4 regions of the Ectopseudomonas toyotomiensis genome follow, and region 3 is predicted to be linked to each of the others. Evidence: predicted binding sites of a transcription regulator. Region 3 holds the regulator's gene; each other region holds the start of a gene.
The links. The regulator sigma-54, encoded in region 3, starts transcription at its own class of promoters, with help from an activator protein. The targets are predictions, from matches to a motif close to ANTGGCATNNANNTTGCTNT.
Positions count from the first base shown of each region.

Region 1: the regulator sigma-54 is predicted to act here: its motif matches at 1,843-1,862, upstream of flgB (flagellar basal body rod protein FlgB).
Region 2: the regulator sigma-54 is predicted to act here: its motif matches at 1,763-1,782, upstream of JWV26_RS21110 (CmpA/NrtA family ABC transporter substrate-binding protein).
Region 4: the regulator sigma-54 is predicted to act here: its motif matches at 1,841-1,860, upstream of JWV26_RS22605 (CmpA/NrtA family ABC transporter substrate-binding protein).

Region 1 is NZ_CP070505.1:255,371-259,264, reverse strand. Features, by position in the region: gene JWV26_RS01205 (chemotaxis protein CheV) at 1-738, shown strand, start outside; gene cheR (protein-glutamate O-methyltransferase CheR) at 782-1,609, shown strand; gene flgB (flagellar basal body rod protein FlgB) at 1,911-2,318, shown strand; gene flgC (flagellar basal body rod protein FlgC) at 2,330-2,773, shown strand; gene flgD (flagellar hook assembly protein FlgD) at 2,796-3,461, shown strand; gene flgE (flagellar hook protein FlgE) at 3,498-3,894, shown strand, end outside.
Region 2 is NZ_CP070505.1:4,549,159-4,553,052, forward strand. Features, by position in the region: gene JWV26_RS21105 (ANTAR domain-containing response regulator) at 1-355, opposite strand, end outside; gene JWV26_RS21110 (CmpA/NrtA family ABC transporter substrate-binding protein) at 374-1,585, opposite strand; gene JWV26_RS21115 (YgdI/YgdR family lipoprotein) at 1,813-2,022, opposite strand; gene acnB (bifunctional aconitate hydratase 2/2-methylisocitrate dehydratase) at 2,172-3,894, opposite strand, start outside.
Region 3 is NZ_CP070505.1:3,354,135-3,358,028, forward strand. Features, by position in the region: gene ptsN (PTS IIA-like nitrogen regulatory protein PtsN) at 1-391, opposite strand, end outside; gene hpf (ribosome hibernation-promoting factor, HPF/YfiA family) at 404-712, opposite strand; gene JWV26_RS15335 (RNA polymerase factor sigma-54) at 812-2,305, opposite strand; gene lptB (LPS export ABC transporter ATP-binding protein) at 2,442-3,167, opposite strand; gene lptA (lipopolysaccharide transport periplasmic protein LptA) at 3,167-3,706, opposite strand; gene lptC (LPS export ABC transporter periplasmic protein LptC) at 3,693-3,894, opposite strand, start outside.
Region 4 is NZ_CP070505.1:4,867,004-4,870,897, forward strand. Features, by position in the region: gene JWV26_RS22590 (crotonase/enoyl-CoA hydratase family protein) at 1-634, shown strand, start outside; gene JWV26_RS22595 (hypothetical protein) at 765-1,157, opposite strand; gene JWV26_RS22600 (hypothetical protein) at 1,312-1,626, shown strand; gene JWV26_RS22605 (CmpA/NrtA family ABC transporter substrate-binding protein) at 2,005-3,288, shown strand; gene ntrB (nitrate ABC transporter permease) at 3,301-3,894, shown strand, end outside.

The DNA.
Region 1 (3,894 bases), 2.1 Mb from region 3:
CGTGGGGGCACCATTCCGATTCTCGATCTTTCCATCGCTACCGGCCGTGCCGCGCTGGAAGATCTGAAGACCAGCTTCGTGATCATCACCGAGTACAACACCAAGGTTCAGGGTTTTCTGGTGCGTTCGGTCGAACGTATCGTCAACATGAATTGGGAGGAGATCCATCCGCCACCCAAGGGCACCGGACGCGATCACTACCTGACAGCAGTCACGCGGCTCGACCAGCAGTTGGTAGAGATCATCGATGTCGAGAAGATTCTTGCCGAAGTCGCGCCGACCTCGGAAGTGATCTCCGCTGGCGTCATCGATGATCAGGTGCAGAGTCAGGCGGTGACCAAGCACGTGCTGATCGTCGATGACTCCTCGGTGGCGCGCAAACAGGTTTCGCGCTGCCTGCAGACTGTTGGCGTCGAGGTGACGGCGCTGAACGATGGCCGCGAGGCACTCAATTACCTCAAGAAAATGGCGGACGAGGGGCGTAATCCCGACAAGGAACTGCTGATGCTGATTTCCGACATCGAGATGCCCGAGATGGACGGATATACGCTGACCACGGAGATTCGTAGCGATCCGCGCATGCAGAAGCTGCATATCCTCCTGCATACTTCGCTTTCCGGTGTGTTCAACCAGGCGATGGTGAAGAAGGTCGGCGCTGATGACTTCCTCGCCAAGTTCAAGCCAGATGATCTGGCGGCGCGTGTGGTCGATCGCATTCGTGTATCGGATGGGGGCTGAAGGGTAACCTTCGGCGAACGTTATGGTTGCAGAGGCGGCACTAGTGTCTTCAGGTAATTTGGATTTCGAGCAGTTCCGGACTTTCCTGGAAAAGGCCTGCGGTATTCTGCTTGGCAGCAACAAGCAGTACCTGGTCTCCAGCCGTCTGAACAAGCTGATGGAACAGAACGGCATCAAGACCTTGGGCGAGCTGGTGCAGCGTATGCAAAGCCAGCCGCGCGGAGGGCTGCGCGAGCAGGTCGTAGATGCCATGACCACCAACGAGACCCTGTGGTTTCGTGACACTTATCCCTTCGAGGTACTCAAGAACCGCGTGCTGCCGGAGTTGATCAAGGCTTACCCGGCCCAGCGCCTGCGTATCTGGTCGGCGGCTTGCTCGTCCGGCCAGGAGCCTTACTCGCTGTCGATGTCCATCGATGAGTTCGAGCGCACCAACCTCGGTCAGCTCAAGGCAGGTGTGCAGATCGTCGCCACCGACCTTTCGCCGTCGATGCTGACCAATTGCAAATCTGGCGAGTACGACAGCCTTGCCATGGGGCGAGGCCTTTCGCAGGAGCGTTTGCAACGCTACTTCGACCCCAAGGGACCAGGGCGTTGGCAGGTCAAGGCGCCGATCAAGAGCCGTGTCGAGTTTCGCCCACTGAATTTGCTGGATAGCTACGCGGCATTGGGCAAATTCGACATCGTCTTCTGCCGCAACGTGCTGATCTACTTCTCGGCAGAAGTGAAGAAGGACATCCTCACACGCATCCACGCCACGTTGAAACCGGGCGGTTATCTGTTTCTCGGCGCCTCCGAAGCGCTCAATGGCCTGCCGGACAAGTACCAGATGGTGCAGTGCAGTCCTGGGATCATCTACAAGGCCAAATAGGCGCAAGGCATGTTTGGTATCAGCAACGGGAGGCCTTTGGCCTCCCGTTTGCGTTTCTGGACTCTGAAAACCATTCCCGGCTGAACACATCGCGCACCCTAGGGTTCGGCAGGGCGGCAATCCGTCCGGTTGGCTTTGCCGCTTGCTTGCCCGTAGGCGGTAAAGCCTTGCCGCTTTCCCGTTATTTTTCCGTCTGAGTGCTATTAAAGTATTGATTTAATTGGATTAAGTAAATTGGCACAGCCTTTGCTGGATAGCTCGCAACAGTGACCACATGGCCCAAGCGGCAAAGGTTCGGAACATGAGCATCAACTTCGGCAGAGCACTCGGTATTCACGAACAGGCCCTCGGCTTTCGCGCCCAGCGCGCCGAGGTGCTGGCCAACAATATCGCCAACGCCGATACGCCGAACTACAAGGCTCGCGATCTGGACTTCGCCAGCGTCCTGGCCGAGCAAAGCAACCGCATGCAGCGCGGTGGCGTTTCCCTGAACCGCACCGATAGCCGCCACATTCCGGCTGAAGGCGTCAGCAGCGGTGAAGCTGAACTGCCTTATCGCACGCCGTTCCACGCGTCGCTGGATCAGAACACCGTCGACCTGCAGATCGAGCAATCGAACTACGCCGAGAACTCGGTGCAGTTTCAGGCTAGCTTCACCTTTCTCAATAGCAAATTCAAAGGGCTGACCAGTGCCCTGCGCGGCGAATAAGGAGCGCGACCATGTCCCTTGCCAGTGTTTTCAACATCGCCGGAACCGGCATGAGCGCCCAGAGCACTCGCCTGAATACCATTTCCAGCAACATTGCCAACGCCGAGACCGTTTCCTCGAGCCTGGATCAGACCTATCGCGCTCGCCACCCAGTATTCGCCACCGTATTTCAGAATGCTCAAGGCGGCGACCGCGGCTCGCTGTTCGCTGAACAGGATGAGGCCGGGCGTGGTGTGCAGGTGCTGGGCGTGATCGAGGATCAGAGCAGCCTGATGCCACGCTATGAGCCTGATCACCCGATGGCCAACGCTGACGGCTATGTCTACTACCCGAACGTCAACGTGGTCGAGGAAATGGCCGACATGATTTCTGCCAGTCGCGCCTTCCAGACCAACGTTGAAATGATGAACACCGCCAAACAAATGCTGCAGCGCGTGCTGACCCTGGGTCAGTAAGACGAGACGAGGAAATCAGGGTATGAGCACCGTAAACGGCACGAGCTCGGTACTGGATCAGTACCAGCACAAACAGGACGCACCGAAGAGCAATGACCTCGGCAAGAACGAGTTTCTCAACTTGCTGGTGGCCCAACTCAACAACCAGAACCCGCTGGAGCCTCAGGGCAATGGTGAGTTCATCGCCCAGTTGGCGCAATTCAGCCAGGTCGAAGGCATCGAGAAGCTCAACACCAGCATGGGCTCGATGCTTTCCAGCTTCCAGTCTTCGCAGGCGTTGCAGGCGTCTTCTCTGGTCGGCCGCAAAGTGATCGTGCCGAGCGAGAAGGCGGTGGTCGATACCAGTGAAAGTTTCAAGGCCAGCACTGTTCTGCCGGTCAGCAGCAGCAACGTGTACGTCAACGTCTATGACAATTCGGGGGCGTTGGTTACCCGTGTCAACCTTGGCGAACAGGCTGCCGGCAACGTCAGCTTCATCTGGGACGGCAAGGATTCCGACGGCAACGTGGCGCCGCCGGGCACCTACAAGTTCGAGGCGCAGGCCACCTACGGTAGTGAAACCAAGGGGCTGTACACCCTGCTGCCGGCTAACGTCGACAGCGTCACCCTGGGCGGCAGTGAGCTGATGCTCAACCTCGCCGGCCTGGGCAGTGTTCCGCTTTCTCAAGTGCAGGTCATCGGCCAATAACTATTGCCGCCGGCAGTTCCGGCAAAGGAGTCTTCCATGTCGTTCAATATTGGTCTCAGCGGCCTGCGTGCCGCGACCAGCGACCTCAACGTCACCGGCAACAACATCGCCAACGCCGGTACTGCGGGTTTCAAGCAATCGCGAGCCGAGTTCGCCGATGTCTATGCCGCTTCCGTTCTGGGTACCGGCAGGAATGCGCAGGGCAGTGGTGTACTACTGGCAGACGTGTCGCAGCTGTTCAACCAGGGCAACGTCAACTACACGAACAATGCTCTGGATCTGGCCATCAATGGCAACGGCTTCTTTATGACCAGCAACAACGGTGAGATTGGCTATACCCGCGCCGGTTACTTCGGTACGGATCGTGATGGTTACATGGTCAACAACTTCGGTTACCGCCTACAAGGTTATGCGGCTGATGACAGCGGCAATA
Region 2 (3,894 bases), 1.2 Mb from region 3:
GGGCCATGGCGACGTCGAGGATGGGTTGCAGGCGCTGGGCATGGATGCCTTCGACGATGTAGGCGCTGACGCCGCTCTGGATCGCCTGGCGCATCACGCCGGGGTCGTGTTCGTCGGTGAACATGACAATTGGACGCGGTTGGTCACGGCTGACCAGTACCACCTGTTCCATCACGTCGCGGCCAGGGGACTCGGTGTCGATCAGGATAACGTCGGGGCGCACGGCCTCGACCCGCTCCGGCAGGTCGATGGTCAGCCCGGATTCGTCGATGACCTCGAAGCCGGCCTCGATCAGCGCGCACTTGAGGCGGCCGACCTTCTTCGGGGTGTCGTTGATCAGAAGGATACGCAGCATCGATGGCTCTCCCGGCGATTACAGGGCGACAGCCGGGCTGTCGGCCAGGGCGTGGAGGCGGAAGCTGCGCGCATACGCGGCAGGGGCGCTGCCGTCCCAGCAGGTGCCGTCCTGCAGGATGGAGCTGCGCATCTCACCCGGCACGGCAATTCCCAGCGCCGTAGCGGCTTCGCGGTACAGGGCCAGTTGCTGCACCTGGCGGGCCACGGCCAGATAGTCGGGGTCGTTGCGTAGCAGGCCCCAACGGCGGAATTGGGTCATGAACCACATGGCATCGGACAGGTAGGGCTGGTTGACCAGGCCGCCGGCATGAAAGCGCAACGGATGCTCGTCCTGCCAGGCGTGGCCGAGGCCGTCCTGATACTGGCCGAGAAAACGTGGGGTGATCGCCGAGACCGGCGCGTTGACGTATTCGCTGCCGCTGAGCAGCAGAGCGGTGCTGCGCTTGTTTTCCTCGTTGTCATCGATGAAGCGTGCGGCGTCGAGCACCGCCATGATCAGCGCACGGGCGGTATTGGGGTTCTGTTCGGCGAAGGCGCGGGTGCAGCCAAGCACCTTCTCGGGGTGGTCCGGCCAGATTGCCTGGATGGTGGTGACGGTACAGCCGAGCTGTTCATCGACGGCCTTGGCGGTCCAGGGTTCGCCGACGCAGAAGCCGTCGATGCGCTTGGCCTCGAGGTGTTCGATCATCTGCGGCGGTGGCACCACCACGCTGTCGACATCGCGCAGCGGATGGATGTCCTGGCTGGCCAGCCAGTAGTAAAGCCACATGGCATGGGTGCCGGTGGGGAAGGTCTGAGCGAAGGTCAATTTTGCGCTGTTCTGGTGCACATGTTGATGCAGTGCTTCGCCACTGGTCACGCCAGCGCTTTGCAGCGTGTGCGACAGGTTGATGCTCTGGCCGTTCTGGTTCAGCCCCATGAGCACTGCCATGTCGGTTGCCGCTGCACCACCGAGGCCGAGCTGGACCCCATAGATCAAACCATACAGGCTATGGGCGGCGTCCAGTTCGCCGCTGAGCAGCCTGTCGCGCAGGCCGGCCCAAGAGGCCTGGCGCTGCAGTTTGAGGCTCAGCCCGTATTTTTCGGCAAAGCCCTGGGTGGCCGCGACTATCACCGAGGCGGAATCGCTCAGGGCCATGAAACCGATGTTCAGCACGCTCTTTTCCGGTGCATCGCTGCCGCCGACCCAGGCCAGGGCGTCGCCGCGAGGGATATGCTGTTCGCTCATGTCACTTCCTTCATCCACGCATTAGGTTCCGAGCTGCCGGCTGATGTTTGCAGGGCTGTGCGGGTGGCCCACAAAAAAGGCGTCGTACCGATCACCGCCGTAAAGGGCCGCGTTCGGATACGACGCCGTTGTCGTTCGGGCCTTGTCCGTCGCCGGAGAGGCTCACTGCATGTAGAGAAAGCAAGGCATATGCCAGTGCGCGGAGCATGCGCAGTTGGATTAGGCGTTCAGCGCTCCAGCATCTGCTTCACGCTGCTTTGCGGTATCTGCTGCTTGCGGCCCTCACTATCGGTGAATTCGAGCATGCCGGTGTCCTTGTCCAGTTCCGGCTTGCCGTCGCTGGTGAGCATCTGGCCATCGGTGGTGGTGATGATGTACTCGCTGCTGCAACCGGCTAGGCCGAACAGGCACAGGGCTGCGATGATCCATGGCTTCATGACGTGCTCCTGAATGATTATCTGGGGGCTCCCATTTCAGAAGGTAGACGGTGGCGCACTGGCTGCAAGCCGGGTGCGGCAAAAGGCCCATGTGTGCGTGCATAAAAAAGCCCCGCACTAGGCGGGGCTTTTTTTCTACGACGCGTTGATCAGGCCTGAACGACCGGGATCTTGGCGTTCGCCGCCGCTTCGCGGAAGTCGGCGATCTGGTCGAAGCTCAGGTAGCGGTAGATGTCGCCAGCCATGCTGTCGATATCCTTGGCATAGACCATGTACTCCTCGACGGTCGGCAGCTTGCCGAGAATCGAAGCGACCGCTGCCAGTTCGGCAGAGGCCAGGTACACGTTGGCGCCATCGCCCAGACGGTTCGGGAAGTTACGGGTGGAGGTCGACACCACGGTGGAGTTGGCAGCCACACGTGCCTGGTTACCCATGCACAGCGAGCAGCCTGGCATCTCCATACGTGCACCGGCCTTGCCGTAGATACCGTAGTAGCCTTCTTCGGTCAGCTGGTGAGCGTCCATCTTGGTCGGCGGCGACAGCCACAGACGGGTCGGGATACCGCCCTTGACCTTGTCCAGCAGCTTACCGGCAGCGCGGAAGTGGCCGATGTTGGTCATGCACGAGCCGATGAACACTTCGTCGATCTTGTCGCCAGCCACGGTGGACAGCAGGCGGGCGTCGTCCGGGTCGTTCGGGGCGCACAGTACCGGCTCGTTGAGCTGGGACAGGTCGATTTCGATGACTTCGGCGTACTCGGCGTCCTTGTCGGCCTCCATCAGCACCGGGTTGGCCAGCCAGGCTTCCATCGCCTGAGCACGACGCTCCAGGGTACGGGCATCGCCGTAGCCTTCGCTGATCATCCAGCGCAGCAGGGTGATGTTGGACTGCAGGTATTCGGCGATGGCCGATTCCGGCAGTTTGATGGTGCAGCCGGCAGCCGAGCGCTCGGCGGAGGCGTCAGACAGCTCGAACGCCTGCTCGACGGTCAGGTTGTCCAGGCCTTCGATCTCGAGGATGCGGCCGGAGAAGATGTTCTTCTTGCCTTTCTTCTCGACGGTCAGCAGGCCTTTCTGGATGGCGTAGTAGGGGATGGCATGGACCAGGTCACGCAGGGTGATACCCGGTTGCATCTTGCCCTTGAAGCGCACCAGAACCGATTCCGGCATGTCCAGCGGCATGACGCCGGTGGCGGCGGCGAAGGCCACCAGGCCGGAGCCGGCCGGGAAGCTGATACCGATCGGGAAGCGGGTGTGCGAGTCGCCACCGGTGCCGACGGTGTCAGGCAGCAGCATGCGGTTCAGCCAGCTGTGGATGATGCCGTCGCCCGGACGCAGGGACACGCCGCCACGGGTGCGGATGAAATCCGGCAGGGTGTGGTGAGTGGTGACGTCGATCGGCTTCGGATAGGCCGCGGTGTGGCAGAAGGACTGCATCACCAGGTCAGCCGAGAAGCCCAGGCACGCCAGGTCTTTCAGCTCGTCGCGGGTCATCGGGCCGGTGGTGTCCTGGGAACCGACGGTGGTCATCTTCGGTTCGCAGTAGGTGCCCGGACGCACGCCCTCGACGCCGCAGGCCTTGCCGACCATCTTCTGCGCCAGGGTGAAGCCCTTGGTGCTGGCAGCAGGCTGGTCCGGCTTCTTGAACAGGTCGGAGGAGCCAAGGCCCAGCTCGGCACGCGCCTTCTCGGTCAGGCCGCGGCCGACGATCAGCGGGATACGGCCGCCAGCGCGGACTTCGTCGAGCAGTACCGGGGTCTTCAGTTCGAAGGTGGTGATGACGTCATCGGTGCCGTGCTTGCAGACTTTGCCAGCGTACGGGTAGACATCGATCACGTCGCCCATGTTGATGTTCGACACGTCGAACTCGATC
Region 3 (3,894 bases):
GTACATCCTGGCGATCGAGCATGCTGGCGATCTGGCGCAGCAGTTCGAGGTGGGCATCGGTGGCCGCCTCCGGCACCAGAAGCACGAACAGCAGATCGACCGGCACGCCGTCGATGGCGTCGAAATCGACTGCCGTCTCCAGGTGCAGGACTGCACTGATCGGGGCACTGCAGCCAGCCAGGCGGCAGTGGGGAATGGCAATGCCGTTGCCGAAGCCGGTAGAGCCGAGCTTCTCGCGGGCGATGAGGCTTTCGAATATGTCCTGGGCATCCAGGTCGGGCAGATCGCGCGCAACCAGGTTGGCGATCTGTTCGAGCACGCGTTTCTTGCTGCCGCCCGGCACGTTCACCAGGGAACGGCCGGGGGTCAGGATATTTTCAAGTCGGATCATGGATAGGGAATGTTAGCGGGCCGTGGCGCCTTGCAGGCGTTCGAGCTGCTTTTCCTTGTGCTTGATGAGTTGACGGTCGAGTTTATCGGCCAACAGGTCGATGGCAGCGTACATATCCTGGTGTTCGGCGTTGGCGACGACTTCGCCGCCGGCGATGTGCAGGGTGGCTTCGATCTTCTGCTTGAGTTTTTCGACCTCCATGGTCACCTGTACGTTGGTGATCTTGTCGAAGTGGCGTTCCAGTCGGCCCAGTTTCTCGCCGATATAGTCACGCAGGGCGTCGGTCACATCCAGCTGATGTCCACTGATGTTGACTTGCATACCGCTTTCTCCTTGTTGCCTTGTGTAAGAGACGGGTCTGGTTCGACCCGCCGCCGGAACACGTTGGCCTGAAGGCCTGAGGCCTTCAGTCGATCTGGCCTACATCAGTCGCTTGCGCTCACTGGAGGGCGCTATGCCGAGGGACTCGCGATACTTGGCGACCGTCCGACGGGCGACTTGGATGCCTTGTGCCTCCAGTAAACCAGCGATCTTGCTGTCGCTCAACGGCTTTTTCGCGTTTTCTGCTGCAACCAGTTTTTTGATGATCGCGCGGATCGCGGTGGACGAGCATTCGCCGCCTTCGGAGGTGCTGACGTGGCTGGAGAAGAAATATTTCAGCTCGTAAATGCCACGTGGGGTGTGCATAAATTTCTGCGTGGTAACGCGTGAAATCGTCGACTCGTGCATACCCACCGCTTCGGCGATGTCGTGCAGCACCAGGGGCTTCATCGCCTCGTCGCCGTAGTCGAGGAAGCCGCGCTGGTGCTCAACGATCTGCGTGGCCACTTTCATCAGCGTTTCGTTACGGCTCTGCAGGCTCTTGATGAACCAGCGTGCCTCCTGCAGCTGATTGCGCATGAAGGTGTTATCAGCACTGGAGTCGGCGCGTTTGACGAAGCCGGCGTACTGCGGGTTGACCCTCAGACGCGGCATTGCCTCCTGGTTCAGTTCCACCAGCCAGCGTTCGTTGTGCTTGCGCACGATCACGTCAGGCACGACATATTCCGGCTCGCTGGATTCGATCTGCGAACCCGGGCGTGGATTGAGGCGCTGGATCAGGTCGATGACTTGGCGCAGTTCGTCTTCCTTGAGCTTGGTGCGGCGCATCAGCTGGGCGTAATCGCGGCTGCCGAGCAGCTCCAGATAGTCGCCGACCACGCGCTGGGTCTCGCTCAGCCAGGCTGTGCCGGCAGGCAGCTGGCGCAGTTGCAGCAGCAGGCATTCGCGCAGGTCGCGGGCGCCGATACCCGCCGGTTCGAACTGCTGGATGCGGTGCAGTACCACTTCCACTTCGTCCAGTTCGACATCCAGCTCGGGGTCGAAGGATTCGGTCACTTCCTCGAGTGTTTCTTCGAGGTAACCGTCGTTGTTGATGCAGTCGATCAGGGTGGCGGCGATCAGCCGGTCTTTGTCCGACATGGGCGCCAGGTTCAGTTGCCACAGCAGGTGGCTGTGCAGGCTCTCGCCGCTGGACGTGCGGGTGGTGAAGTCCCACTCGTCATCATCGTTGCTGGGCAGGCTGCTGGCGCTGGTCTGGTAGATGTCTTCCCAGGCCGTGTCGACTGGCAACTCGTTGGGAATGCGCTCGCCCCACTCGCCTTCTTCCAGGTTGTCCACCGTAGGGGCGGTTTCCTGGTAGCTCTCTTCCTTGCTCGGAGTCGGGGTGGCGCTTTCGGCGCCATCAGCCATCGGATCGCTGTTGTCGAAGTCGTCGCCGTCTTCCTGGCGCTCGAGCATGGGATTGGATTCCAGTGCCTCCTGGATTTCCTGTTGCAGGTCCAGGGTAGACAGTTGGAGGAGGCGGATAGCCTGTTGCAGCTGCGGGGTCATCGTCAGCTGCTGGCCCATCTTGAGGACTAGCGATGGTTTCATTGCAGACCTTAATTTACTGGCGAGTTACGCCTTCCACATCAGGGCGCCGAAGCGCCGCCAGGAAGCAAATTATATGCCTGAATTTCTCGTTTTTGCCTAGGGGTTGCAATATTTCTGTAGCGAAATAGTGGGCGACCTACAGGCGGAATTCGTGGCCCAGATATACCTCTTTCACCGTCTGGTTGGCGAGGATGGTCTCGGCGTTACCTTCGGCGATCAGCTGCCCATCGTTGACGATGTAAGCGGTCTCGCAGATATCCAGGGTTTCGCGCACGTTGTGATCGGTGATCAGGATGCCGATGCCCTTGGTCTTGAGGTGATGGATGATTTGCTTGATATCGCCCACCGAGATCGGGTCCACCCCGGCAAAGGGTTCGTCGAGCAGGATGAACTTGGGGTTGGTCGCCAGAGCCCGTGCAATCTCCACGCGGCGTCTTTCACCGCCGGACAGGCTCATGCCGAGGCTGTCGGCGATATGGTGGATATGGAATTCCTGCAGCAGGCTTTCCAGTTCCGCCTGACGCCCGGCGCGGTCCAGGTCCTTGCGCGTTTCCAGGATGGCCATGATGTTGTCGGTCACCGACAGCTTGCGGAAGATAGAGGCTTCCTGCGGCAGGTAACCGATGCCAGCGCGCGCGCGACCGTGCATGGGCTGATGACTGACGTCGAGGTCGTCGATCAGCACGCGGCCCTGGTCGGCGCGTACCAGGCCGACGATCATGTAGAAGCAGGTGGTCTTGCCTGCGCCGTTGGGGCCGAGCAGGCCAACGATCTGACCGCTTTCGATGCTCAGGCTGACGTCACGCACGACCTGGCGGCTCTTGTAACTTTTCGCCAGGTGTTGGGCTTTGAGAATGGCCATTACTGCTGCTGATCCGCGGGTTTGTTCTTCGGTTGGATGACCATGTCGATACGCGGGCGCGGCGTGCTGACGTTGCCGCCTGTTGCGCGGCCGGCGTTGACGATCTGGCGGCGGGTGTCATAGACGATCTTCTCGCCTTCGAAGGTATTGCCTTCCTGAATCACCTTGGCCTGGTCGATCAGTACGATGCGCTCATTGCTGGCGAAGTACTGGATGGTCTTGCCGTAGGCCTTGACGATGTCCTTGTCCACGGCCGGCTTCTGCTCGTAATAAGCCAGGTTGCCCACCGAGGTGAAAACGTCGATATCGCCACTGGCGGTCTGGGTGATGGTGACGGTGTCACCCGTGATCTTCAGGGTGCCCTGAGTGATGATCACGTCGCCGCGGTAGACGGCTACACCTTGCCGGTCATCCAGTTCGGCGCTGTCGGCCTGGATGCGGATCGGTTGATCACGATCCGATGGCAGTGCCCAGGCAGCCGCGCTTCCCAATGCGGCGCCGAGGCTGAGAATCAGGGGGAGGGTATTAACGAACCTCATGCTGGCCTCTTACGTTGGACTGCAGGAGCATCCTGCCGTCATTCAAGTACGCTTTCATTCCTTGTGCCGTGGTCACCCCGTTGGCCGCGACGATTCTAACGGCTTGCTCGGTCTGCGCATATTCCTTGTCAGGAATAACGGTCATACGACTGCTGGTGATAACGGTGGGGCGGTTCTTGGCGTCGGTG
Region 4 (3,894 bases), 1.5 Mb from region 3:
CAATGGCAAGGTCAATGCCATCTCGCCTGACGTGATCGCTGCGTTCAATGCCGCCCTCGACCGCGCCGAGCAGGATCGCGCCATCGTCGTCATCACTGGCCAGCCGGGGATTCTTTCTGGCGGCTATGACCTGAAGGTGATGACCTCGGGCCCGCAGAATGCAATCAACCTAGTGGCTGCTGGCTCCACGCTGGCGCGACGCATGCTCGCTCACCCCTACCCGATCATCGTCGCCTGCCCGGGTCATGCCGTGGCCAAGGGTGCGTTCATCCTGCTGTCAGCCGATTACCGTATCGGCGTGGAAGGTCCGTTCAACATCGGCCTGAACGAAGTGCAGATCGGCATGACCATGCACCATGTCGGCATCGAGCTGGCCCGTGATCGTCTGCGCAAGTCGGCCTTCCATCGTTCGGTGATCAATGGCGAGATGTTTGACCCGGCTGGCGCGGTAGAGGCCGGCTTCCTGGACAAGGTGGTGCCGGCCGAGCAATTGCTGGCTACCACTCAGGCGGTGGCGCAGCAGATGAAGAAGATCAACATGACCGCGCACAAGAACACCAAGCTGAAGGTGCGCAAGGCGCTGCTGGAAACACTCGATGCCGCCATCGAGCTGGACAAGCAGCACCTAGTGTAAGCGCGATTTCGGGCCACGCGGTGGCCCATATGAAAAGCGCCGCTTCCGTTGAGGTCGCGGCGCTTTTTCTTTACGCGTCTCGCCAATTAACCCGCCGGCGAATGCCGGTGCGCACGGCGCACCCTACGGATCAGCCGGAATAATCCAGGGCCGTCCAGGCTCGGCTCAGGCCTTGCGCGAGCACGCAGCCGGGCTTGCTCAGTTGCTCGTTGAAGGCGGCCGGCAACAGCGTGGTTTCACCCTCTGCAGCGCCATGACGCTCGGTCAGCCACTGCAGCTTGCCGCAGTTGGGCGTTTCGATCACGTAACTGGCGGCAATGTTGGAGTGGTGGCTGGGCAGTCGAATCACGTCGAGCACTATGCCCGCCTCCTCGACGCGCTGGCCATCGGAAACCAGCACGGCCCAGGCCTGCTCGCCCTCGATCACCAGGTAGGCACCGTTGGCCTGTGGTCGATCAATCTGCGGTTGCGCGCAGCCGCCCAGCAGGGCCAATAGCACAATCGTCATCAGCATCTGTTGCATTGCCAATACCCCCTTGCAAGGCGCCCACCTTCAGGCAGTGGACGGGTTGTTGTCGCCTAAGTGAGGCCAATATCACTCAATACTGTTTATTTGTACAGTATTTTTCGATTAGGCTATATCGCAGGTAAATGATCGATTGCACAGGAGCGCCATCATGCTGGACGTACTGCAGCTAAAACACCGAGTGAACCGCATGCCGCTGGAGCGAGTACGCGAGATGGTCGAGGAACTGCAGCTCGAGGGCATCGTCACCGAGAGCCGCACCCCTTTCAATCGTCAGCACTTCAATACCTGCTTCGCCGAGATCGAGGCGTTGCTGCAGCGCGCCGGCTACCATCGGCAACTGGATGTGGTCGGCTATCAGGGGCTGGCCTATGCGCTGTTCGATCCGGCTCGCTGGGAAGCCGTCGAAGTGCTGCGCTGGCTGCGCGACTTCGTCGAGGAGGCACGCGTTCAGCCTGCTTCCTGAGCCTGCGCTGCGAACCAAAAAGGCTCAGCGGCGCCTGTCCATGCACGGCATTGGCTCAGAAGCATGTGGGGTGAGCCGAGTTTGCGCTCGCTCCACACACTTCAAAATAGTCTCAGAACACTGCTGCAACTAATTGATTCCAAACAGTTAACCGCTGGTCAGTCGGCACCCGGCCCGTACCTGTCATGGCGCTGCTCGGCCGCAGTGAACGAAAGCTGGCAAGCCCTTTGCTAAGTCCCTGTCAACCATCCTGCGTAGCACGCCAACGGCGGCGGGCCGAGGATCACGGACAACGGCGTCCGTCAGGTCACCTCCCTCTCATTTGAGGCGGCCTGGCGTACGCCGTTTTTGTTTATGCGCCTGACAAGGATTAGACCCATGACCGATCGTGATTCGAACAAGCCCCTGGCCACCAGCCGCCGTAACTTCCTCAAGCAATCCATCGCCCTGGCCGGCGCCGTGAGCGGCATCGCCGCACTCGGCCTGTCCGCCCCCGCTTCGCTGCGCAGTGCAGCCTGGGCCGCCGGCTCCGACGCACCGGAGAAGGCCGCGCTGACGGTCGGCTTCATTCCCCTAACCGATTGCGCCTCGGTGGTGGTAGCCGCTACTCAGGGTTTCGGCGAGAAATATGGCCTGACCATCAACCCAAGCAAGGAAGCCTCCTGGGCCGGCGTGCGCGACAAGCTCAACACTGGCGAACTGGATGCGGCCCACGTGCTCTACGGCATGATGTACGGTGCCCAACTCGGTCTCGCCGGCCCGCAGAAGGACATGGCAGTGCTGATGGGCCTGAACCAGAACGGCCAGGGCATCACCCTTTCCAAACAGTTGCGCGACGCTGGTGTGACTAACGGCGCGCAACTGGCCGAACACGTGAAGAAAGGCGGTAACCCGCTGACCTTCGCCCAGACCTTCCCCACCGGCACACATGCCATGTGGCTGTATTACTGGCTCGGCAGCCTGGGCATCAACCCCATGAGCGACGTGAAGACCATCGTCGTGCCGCCGCCGCAGATGGTTGCCAACATGCGTGTCGGCAACATGGATGGGTTCTGCGTCGGCGAGCCCTGGGGCGCGCGGGCGATCTTCGACAAGATCGGCTTCACCGCCACCACCACGCAGCAGATCTGGCCGGACCACCCGGAGAAGGTACTGGGCACCACTCGCGCCTTCATCGAGCAGTATCCCAACGCGGCGCGCGCGCTGATCATGGCGATTCTCGAGGCCAGCCGTTTCATCGAAGCCAGCGAGGAGAACCGCAAGAGTACCGCCAAGCTGATTTCCGGCAAGGCCTACGTCAACGCGCCGGTGCAGGTGATCGAGCCGCGCTTTCTCGCCCAGTACGAGGACGGCCTCGGCAACAGCTGGAAGGACGAACACGCCATGGCCTTCTGCAAGGACGGCAGCGTCAACTTCCCCTATCACTCCGACGGCATGTGGTTCCTCACCCAGTTCAAGCGCTGGGGCCTGCTCAAGGATGCGCCGGATTACGCCGCCGTGGCCGCGCAGATCAACCAGACCGTGCTCTACGCCGAGGCTGCCAGCGCCCTCAAGCTGACGGTGCCGAGCAGCCCGCTGCGCAGCAGCACATTGATCGACGGCGTGGTTTGGGACGGCAGCAATCCGGCCGCCTACGCCGACTCCTTCGCCATCAAAGCCTGATCGGAGGTGACCATGAATGCGCCCCTGAAAACACCACTGCCGCCAATCGCCAAGCCGCGTCTCTCTGTGCAGGCCTTGCTGCCAAGCGCCACTGCACTGGGCGGCCTGCTCAAGGCCGGCATCGCCCCGCTGCTGGGCATCATCGCCTTCATCGGCTTCTGGTCGCTGCTGGCGCAGTACAGCGAGGGCCTGCCCGGCCCCTTGAGCACCTGGCAAGCCGCCCTGGTACTGTTCGCTGATCCCTTCTACGACAACGGCCCCAACGACATGGGCATCGGCTGGAACATCCTCAACTCGCTCGGCCGCGTCGGGGTCGGCTTCGGCCTGGCGGCGCTGGTGGGCATTCCCCTGGGGTTCGCCATCGGCCGCTTCGCCTTTCTCGCCGGCATGCTCGCGCCGATCATCAGCCTGCTGCGTCCGGTTTCGCCGCTGGCCTGGCTGCCGATCGGTCTCCTGGTGTTCGAGGCGGCTGGCCCGGCGTCGATCTGGGTGATCTTCATCAGCTCGATCTGGCCGATCATCCTCAACACTGCAGCCGGTGTGGCCAGCGTGCCGCAGGATTACCTCAACGTGGCCCGCGTGCTCAAGCTGTCTGAATTCAAGGTA